Regions from separate parts of the Caballeronia sp. J97 genome, predicted to be linked through region 2. Evidence: riboswitches for the same ligand, from Rfam matches in the RefSeq annotation. Region 2 holds a riboswitch; the other holds the start of a gene.
The links. Region 2 has a riboswitch for cobalamin ahead of cobW (cobalamin biosynthesis protein CobW). Riboswitches for the same ligand answer to the same signal wherever they lie in the genome.
Positions count from the first base shown of each region.

Region 1: linked by a shared signal. The riboswitch ahead of U4Y90_RS03925 (TonB-dependent receptor domain-containing protein) and the one ahead of cobW (cobalamin biosynthesis protein CobW) in region 2 are both predicted to bind cobalamin.

Region 1 covers NZ_CAJMZL010000001.1:859,150-862,557, forward strand. Annotated here, with positions in the region: gene U4Y90_RS03925 (TonB-dependent receptor domain-containing protein) at 1-1,352, opposite strand, end outside; cobalamin riboswitch at 1,432-1,756, opposite strand; gene U4Y90_RS03930 (ATPase) at 2,019-2,387, shown strand; gene U4Y90_RS03935 (cell division protein ZapA) at 2,384-2,698, shown strand; RNA gene ssrS (6S RNA) at 2,804-2,985, shown strand; gene U4Y90_RS03945 (EVE domain-containing protein) at 3,084-3,408, shown strand, end outside.
Region 2 covers NZ_CAJMZL010000003.1:308,041-311,448, forward strand. Annotated here, with positions in the region: gene cobN (cobaltochelatase subunit CobN) at 1-487, opposite strand, end outside; gene cobW (cobalamin biosynthesis protein CobW) at 493-1,578, opposite strand; cobalamin riboswitch at 1,700-1,957, opposite strand; gene U4Y90_RS08035 (cobalamin biosynthesis protein) at 2,060-2,485, shown strand; gene cobO (cob(I)yrinic acid a,c-diamide adenosyltransferase) at 2,766-3,368, shown strand; gene U4Y90_RS08045 (cobyrinate a,c-diamide synthase) at 3,374-3,408, shown strand, end outside.

The DNA.
Region 1 (3,408 bases), on a different contig from region 2:
ACCGAGTGACTGCGCTCCGGCTGAATCGACGGATTGCCGCTGAACGGATAGTAGAGATCGTCGAAGCTCGGCGCGCGAAACGATGCCGAATAGCTCGCGCTCGCCCTCCAGTGCGCATCGAAGTTGTACGCGTAGCCCAGATAGTAGCTGTTCGCGCCGCCGAAATCGGAATACTGATCGTGACGCAGATTCGCCTGCAATTCGTTCGCGCCGATGTGCCCCACATAGCCCGCGAACACCGAGTTCACGTGACGATCGGGCGCGCTGAACTGATCCGAATCGAGCGTCTGGTCGAGATGCTCGTAACCGAGGAGCAGCTTGTGCGCATCGCTGATTCTGAAGTCGTTCTGCCACGTGTACTGCCGGTTCTCCGAATCGAAGCGGTTCGTATAGACGCCGTTCTGCTCGATGTTCGCGCGGTCCTGCCCCTGCGCGATCGTGAAGTGCGTGGTCCAGTTGCCGGTGATCCGGCCATTCGCGAACACCGACGCCGAACGCACGCGATCGTGCGACTCGTTGATGTCGGTGGGCAGGCCGTGGGCATCGTCGAAACTGTTGATGCCGTTCGATTGCAGAAAGCGCACGCCCGCGTCCCACTTGTCGCTGAACTTGTGACGCAGCGTCGCGGCAACGCTCTCGTTCAGATAGCCGTTCGCGTTCGGATTCGCACCGGGCGCGATCGCCGGATCGATCGATGAAAAACCGTCGGTCTTTTCGCGCGAGACGTTCAGGCTGAAGGTCGTGCGGCCGTCCGCATCGAGCGCGCCGTTGACGCCCGCCGATTGCCGCTGCGTGTGGTAGCTGCCGTATTCGGCCTCGAAGTCGAAGCGTGGCGGATGCGGCTCGCCTTCCTTCGTGAAAATTTGCACGACGCCGCCGATCGCATTCGAGCCGTACAGTGCCGACACATTGCCGTTCACGACTTCGACGCGGCCGATCTGATCGAGCATCAGTTGCGATAGCTGCGCCGCGCCGAGCGACGCCGATTCGACGCGCACGCCATCGATCAGCACGAGCGATTGCGACGACGCCGCGCCGCGTATGAAAAGCCCCGAGTTCGCGCCCGGCCCGCCGTTGCGCGTGATCTGCACACCGGGCGCGAGCGCGATGAGGCCGAGCGCATCGCCGGCGTTCGAGTCGGCGATGTCCTGTTCGTCGAAGACCGATGTCTGCGGAATCGATTCGGCCAGCGCTTGCGGCGCGCGCGTCGCCGTGACGACGACGGGCGCAAGCGTTTGCGAGGTGTCGTCCGCGGCGTGGGCGGTGTGTGCAAGCGGCAAGGCGCTCACGGCGGCGACGAGCGCGCCATGACGAGAGAGGCCGTTCCTGAACGCGGCCAGTGGCAATACCATGCGTGAAGTGTCCGTTTCGCGTGAGCGCGACCCCGCTCCCCGCGAGGACGATGCGCGACCAACGCATGGCGCAATCAGCGCCGATGCGTCGAACTCCGGCCGGTATCCGGGCTGGCGACGAATCGTCTCGCCTTCCCGCGCATCGTGCGCAGTGGCGTCGACACGTTTCTTGCAGTCGATTCGAGCGACGAACCCGGTGCGATGAAATTCGACACGCTCGCGCTGCAAAAACGCGCATGAGACGACTTGCAACTTGCGTTGCGGTCGCTTACCGTTGCGGGGGCAGCACAGGTTGGCTCGTCCCCGGTTCGTCCCGCAGGACTTCGTGGACTTCGCTCCCTGTTTCCCGTTTGACTGCATCCGCGAGATCCGCGGACGCGAGCACCAAAAGTGCGGCAAGTGTAGGAGCGCGTGTCGGGACCGTCAAGGAAGGACCACCGGGCGGCGCCGGCAGACGGCCGGCGCATGACGAATCGAACGAGAATCGGCCGAGCCTTTACGAGCGTTGCCAGGCGCTCGCGTTTTCTGCACACGAATGCATGACGACATGCGCTTGATTCGAAGAATTAAGCGTGAGATCGCATGCTGTTACGTCTCGAAACGAGACAATTATCGGAAGCTCCGTTGAACCGCGCTAAAATGCGAGGTCTTTAGAGGACGCAGCACATGCTCAACGAACTCGAATCACTGTCAGGAAATATCGGCCGGCTGATCCAGATCAGCGAGCGCCACAAGCAGGCGCATCAGGCGCTGCAGGACCAGCTCGAACAACTGCGCGCCGACTATGCGAACGTGCAGGCCGAACTGGCGCAAGTGCGCGAAGAGCGCGACACGCTGCAATCCGAACGCGACTCGCTCTCCGCGAAAATCGACGATGCGCAAGTGCGTCTCAACGCGATTCTCGAAAAGCTGCCGCGCGCGAAGTCCGGGCAACATGCCGAGTCCGACAATCAACTCGATCTCCTCGAAGCCGATTCCCAGGAAGCACATGAAGCGGAATTGCACGGCGAGCATCATCAAGGAGAGAAGGCATGACGACCACGCAGATCGAAGTATCCATTCTCGGGCAGCCGTATCGTCTCGCCTGTTCGCCGGAAACGGAAGGCGCATTGCGCGAAGCCGTCGCGCGCGTCGACGCCGAGATGAACAAGGTGCGCAATGCGAGCAGCGTGCGCGGCACCGATCGCATCGCGGTCATGGCGGCGCTTTCGCTGGCGTCGGAATTGCTTAAGCTGCAGGACAGCGTGCGCCACGGCGAGGCCTTCCCCGCCGAAGAAATCCGCCGCACGATGCACTCGATGAACGAGCAACTGGGCGCCGTCATCGCGCAATACGAAGCGCAGTGAGATGCCAGCGCGTCGAGTCAATCAGCGCGCGATGTCAATCGAAAAAAGAAACCACCGAAGTGACCGGAAGAGGCTGCAGAAGGCAAACGATTGGTGTAGAGTGACGTTTCCCTGCCTGGTACGCCAAGGTCATATATTCCTTGAACCAATGCTACATTGGCACGGTTGCGGAACCTTGCAGCACGGGCGCGCGCGTCGCTAGTCCGATGTACCCGAAGTGTTGCTTACCGCGACCAATCTTGAACCGAGGTTCAGGATGCCGGCCTAGCGGCTATGGCGGGGACCTCATTCAAGAAACGGCATCGGAAAAACCGATGCCGTTTTTGTTTGCATCGTTCATTCCCTCTTTCATTGAGCATCGTCGATTTCCGCATAGCGAACAATCATGCGCTACTGGCTGATGAAGTCCGAACCGGACGAAGCGAGCATCGATCATCTCGCGCACGCGCCGAAAAAAACCTTGCCGTGGACGGGCGTGCGCAACTATCAGGCGCGCAACTTCATGCGCGATCAGATGCAGGTCGGCGACGGCGTGCTCTTCTATCATTCGAGCTGCCCGGAGCCGGGCATCGCGGGCATCGCGAAGGTATGCTCGAGCGCTTATCCCGATCCCACGCAGTTCGATCCGAAGAGCGATTACTACGATCCGAAATCGACGCAGGAAACGCCGCGCTGGATGCTCGTCGACGTGAAGTTCGTGAAGAAGACGC
Region 2 (3,408 bases):
ACGCGCGATGCGCGATCGTGCGCAGGAATTCCTCCGCGTTGCGCGCGCCGCCTTCGCGCAGATAGCGCGACAGTTCCCGGCAAAAGTCCGCATCCGCCGTGCTTTTGCCGATGAGATTCGGGTCTTCGGCGAGATCGCCCGAGAACATCGCGAGCATCTGCTTGCGCTCTTTCGCGAGCGCGACGAGCCGCTCGATGCCGTAAGGCCAATACGATTCGCCGCCGAGATGATCGACGATCACGACCTGCGCGTGACGCAGTACGTCGTCGATATAGAAATCGACCGAGGCAGGCTGACGCAGGAACGATTGATTCGCGAGCCGCACGTCCGGAAAGCCCGCTTCGAGACGCGGAAAAACGCTCGCGAGCAAGGCGAGCGTCGTGTCGGCGGAACTGAGCACGACGATCGGCGCGCGCGTCTGCTCGATGCGCATGACGCCCTGCGTGTCGTCGACGAAACCTCCCGGCGTCGTGCGGAGCAGATGCATCGGCGTTATGCCTGCACGGGCGCGCCGGCGAGCGCGGCGTCGAACGCGCGCTGCAGCGTGTCGCGTTCGAGGTCTTCGCCGATCAGCACGAAGCGGCTTTGCGCCTGCGATTCATCGGCCTGCCAGCGGCGATCGAAGTAACTGTCGAAACGTCGTCCGACGCCCTGCACGACAAGCCGCATCGCCGCGCCCGGCAACGCCGCGAAACCCTTCACGCGATAGATCGTGTGATGCTCGACGAGCGCATGCAATGCCGCCAGCGCCTGCTCGCGCGATTCGACCTTGCCATGCACGACGACCGAATCGAATGCGTCATGATGATGATCGGCATGGCCTTCGTCGTCGGCCGAGCCGTGATGATCCTGGCGCAAATGAATCGTCTCCTCCGATGCGGATTCGAGCCCGAGCAGCGTATGCACATCGAGCTTGCCCATGTGCGCGGGCACGATCTTCACTTCGGGCGGAATCTCCGGACGCACGAGCGCTTCGACCTTTTGCAGCGCGGCATCGTCCATGAGATCGGTCTTGTTGACGATGACGAGATCCGCCGACGAAAGCTGATCCTCGAACAACTCATGCAGCGGCGATTCGTGATCGAGATTCGGATCGGCCTTGCGTTGCGCATCGACCGCGACGGGATTCGCCGCGAACTGGCCGCTCGCGGCAGCGGGACCATCGACCACGGTGACGACTGCGTCGACCGTGAAGGCGTTCTTGATCGACGGCCAGTTGAACGCCTGCACGAGCGGCTTCGGCAACGCGAGGCCCGATGTTTCGATCAGCACGTGATCGATACGCTCGCGCCGCTCGACGAGCTGCTCCATCACCGGATAGAACTCTTCCTGCACCGTGCAGCACAGACACCCGTTCGCGAGTTCGTAGAGGTTGCGATCGCTCGAGCCGGCTTCATCGTCGCAACCGATGCCGCAGCCCTTCAGGATTTCGCCGTCGATGCCGAGCTCGCCGAACTCGTTGACGATCACCGCAACGCGCAGGCCTCGCGCATTGGACAGGATATGCCGCATCAATGTGGTCTTGCCGCTGCCGAGAAAGCCGGTCACGACCGTGACGGGAATCTTGCGGGTTTGCATCGTAGCTCCGTGGCGTCAGGTGCGTGCGATTCATGTCGCGCGATGCTTCGCAACGCGGCGGGACGAAAAAGGAAACGCACGCTTCGATGGATCATGGGCCGCATCGCATCCCCGCGACGGCGATCCCCTCTGAAAGTCTGGCCGGTATCCGGGCTGACGACGACGCCGCTTCGCCTTCCCGCGCGCCGTAACGCGCAGTGGCCTCGAAGCCGGCTTCCCGAACATGCGATGAAACACGTCGCGTGCGGGGAATCGCTTACCGTTGCGGGGGCAGCGCAGGTTGACGTCCGTTCGACACATGGAACCGAACGCGCCCTGCTTCCCGTTTAACTGCGCGCGAGAGAATCCGCGCGCGAGCACCAAAACTGCGTGAAAGTCTAGGCCCGGCGGGCGCGAGCGTCAAGAAAGGACGCGCTCGCGCGAGGCTTCTCGTTCATGCGCCGTGGTAAGGTTAGCGCGCCCGAATCGCCCGCAGATCGCCATGGAATCCGTCATCGCTCGCATGAATTCACCCGCTGTCGCGCGCCTCGCTGTGGGCATCGGCTGCCGGCGGGGCACGAGCGCCGATGCGATCGAACACGCGGTGCGCGGCGCACTGGGCACGCACGGCATCGGCGATATCGCGATCGTCGCGAGCATCGACGCGAAACGGGACGAAGCGGGATTGTCCGCGTTCTGCGAGCGTCATCATCTGACGCTGCGTTTCTTCAGCGCCGACGAAATCGCGCGAGCGCCGCGCACCGCGATATCGCATCATGCGATGAAGCATATGAACGTCGACGGCGTATGCGAGCCTTGCGCGCTGCTGGCCGGCAACGCGCACACGCTCATCGTGCCAAGGACGGTCGATTGTGGCGTAACCGTCGCGATCGCAATGGCGCATGGGCCCTGCGCGAACGGAACTTGAGTGCGGGCGTGGCCGTCGTGCGCGGATTGGGCGTATCGGCGGGCGGCTTCGCGACAACCGGTTTGAACTTGTCGCGGCAAAGCCAGACGAGCACGCAGAGCGCGACGAGTTCCAGATAAAGGTACAAGGCGTCCATTTCCTGCTCCTGAATTCGGTGATGGCGTGATTGCATGATGCACACCGTCTGTTAGCGCAGAATTAACCCGCCAAAACGCCCTGTTGCAGCCGCTACGAAACCGCCGCCTGTTGTACGATACGGCCGTCTTTCTGTGGAGATCCCGTGAAAACCGATACCGAATCGCATCTGCGCATGACCCAGCGCCGCAAGGAAGGCCACGAGAAAAAGCAGGCTGCCGCCGATCACGAGAAGGGCCTTCTGATCGTGAACACCGGCAACGGCAAGGGCAAGACCACGGCCGCATTCGGCATGGCCGTGCGCGTGCTCGGACACGGCATGAAGCTCGGCGTCGTGCAGTTCATCAAGGGCGCGCTGCATACGTCGGAACGCGATTTCCTCGGCGCGATCGCCCATTGCGATTTCGTCACGATGGGCGATGGCTATACGTGGAACACGCAGAACCGCGAAGCCGACATGGCCACCGCGCGCAAGGGCTGGAACGAAGCGCGGCGCATGATCGAAAGCGGCGAGTATCAGATGGTCGTGCTCGATGAACTCAACACCGTGCTCAAGTACGAATATCTGGCGCTCGATGAAGTGCTCGACGTGCTGAAGGCGCGGCCCGCGATGCTGCATGTCGTCGTGACGGGACGCCACGCACCGGACGCGTTGATCGAGCTCGCCGACCTCGTCACCGAGATGCGGCTCGTCAAGCATCCCTATCGCGAGCAGGGCGTGAAAGCGCAACGCGGCGTCGAGTTCTGAGCGCGATGCCCGACTGCCCCGCTCTTTTCATCGGCGCAAG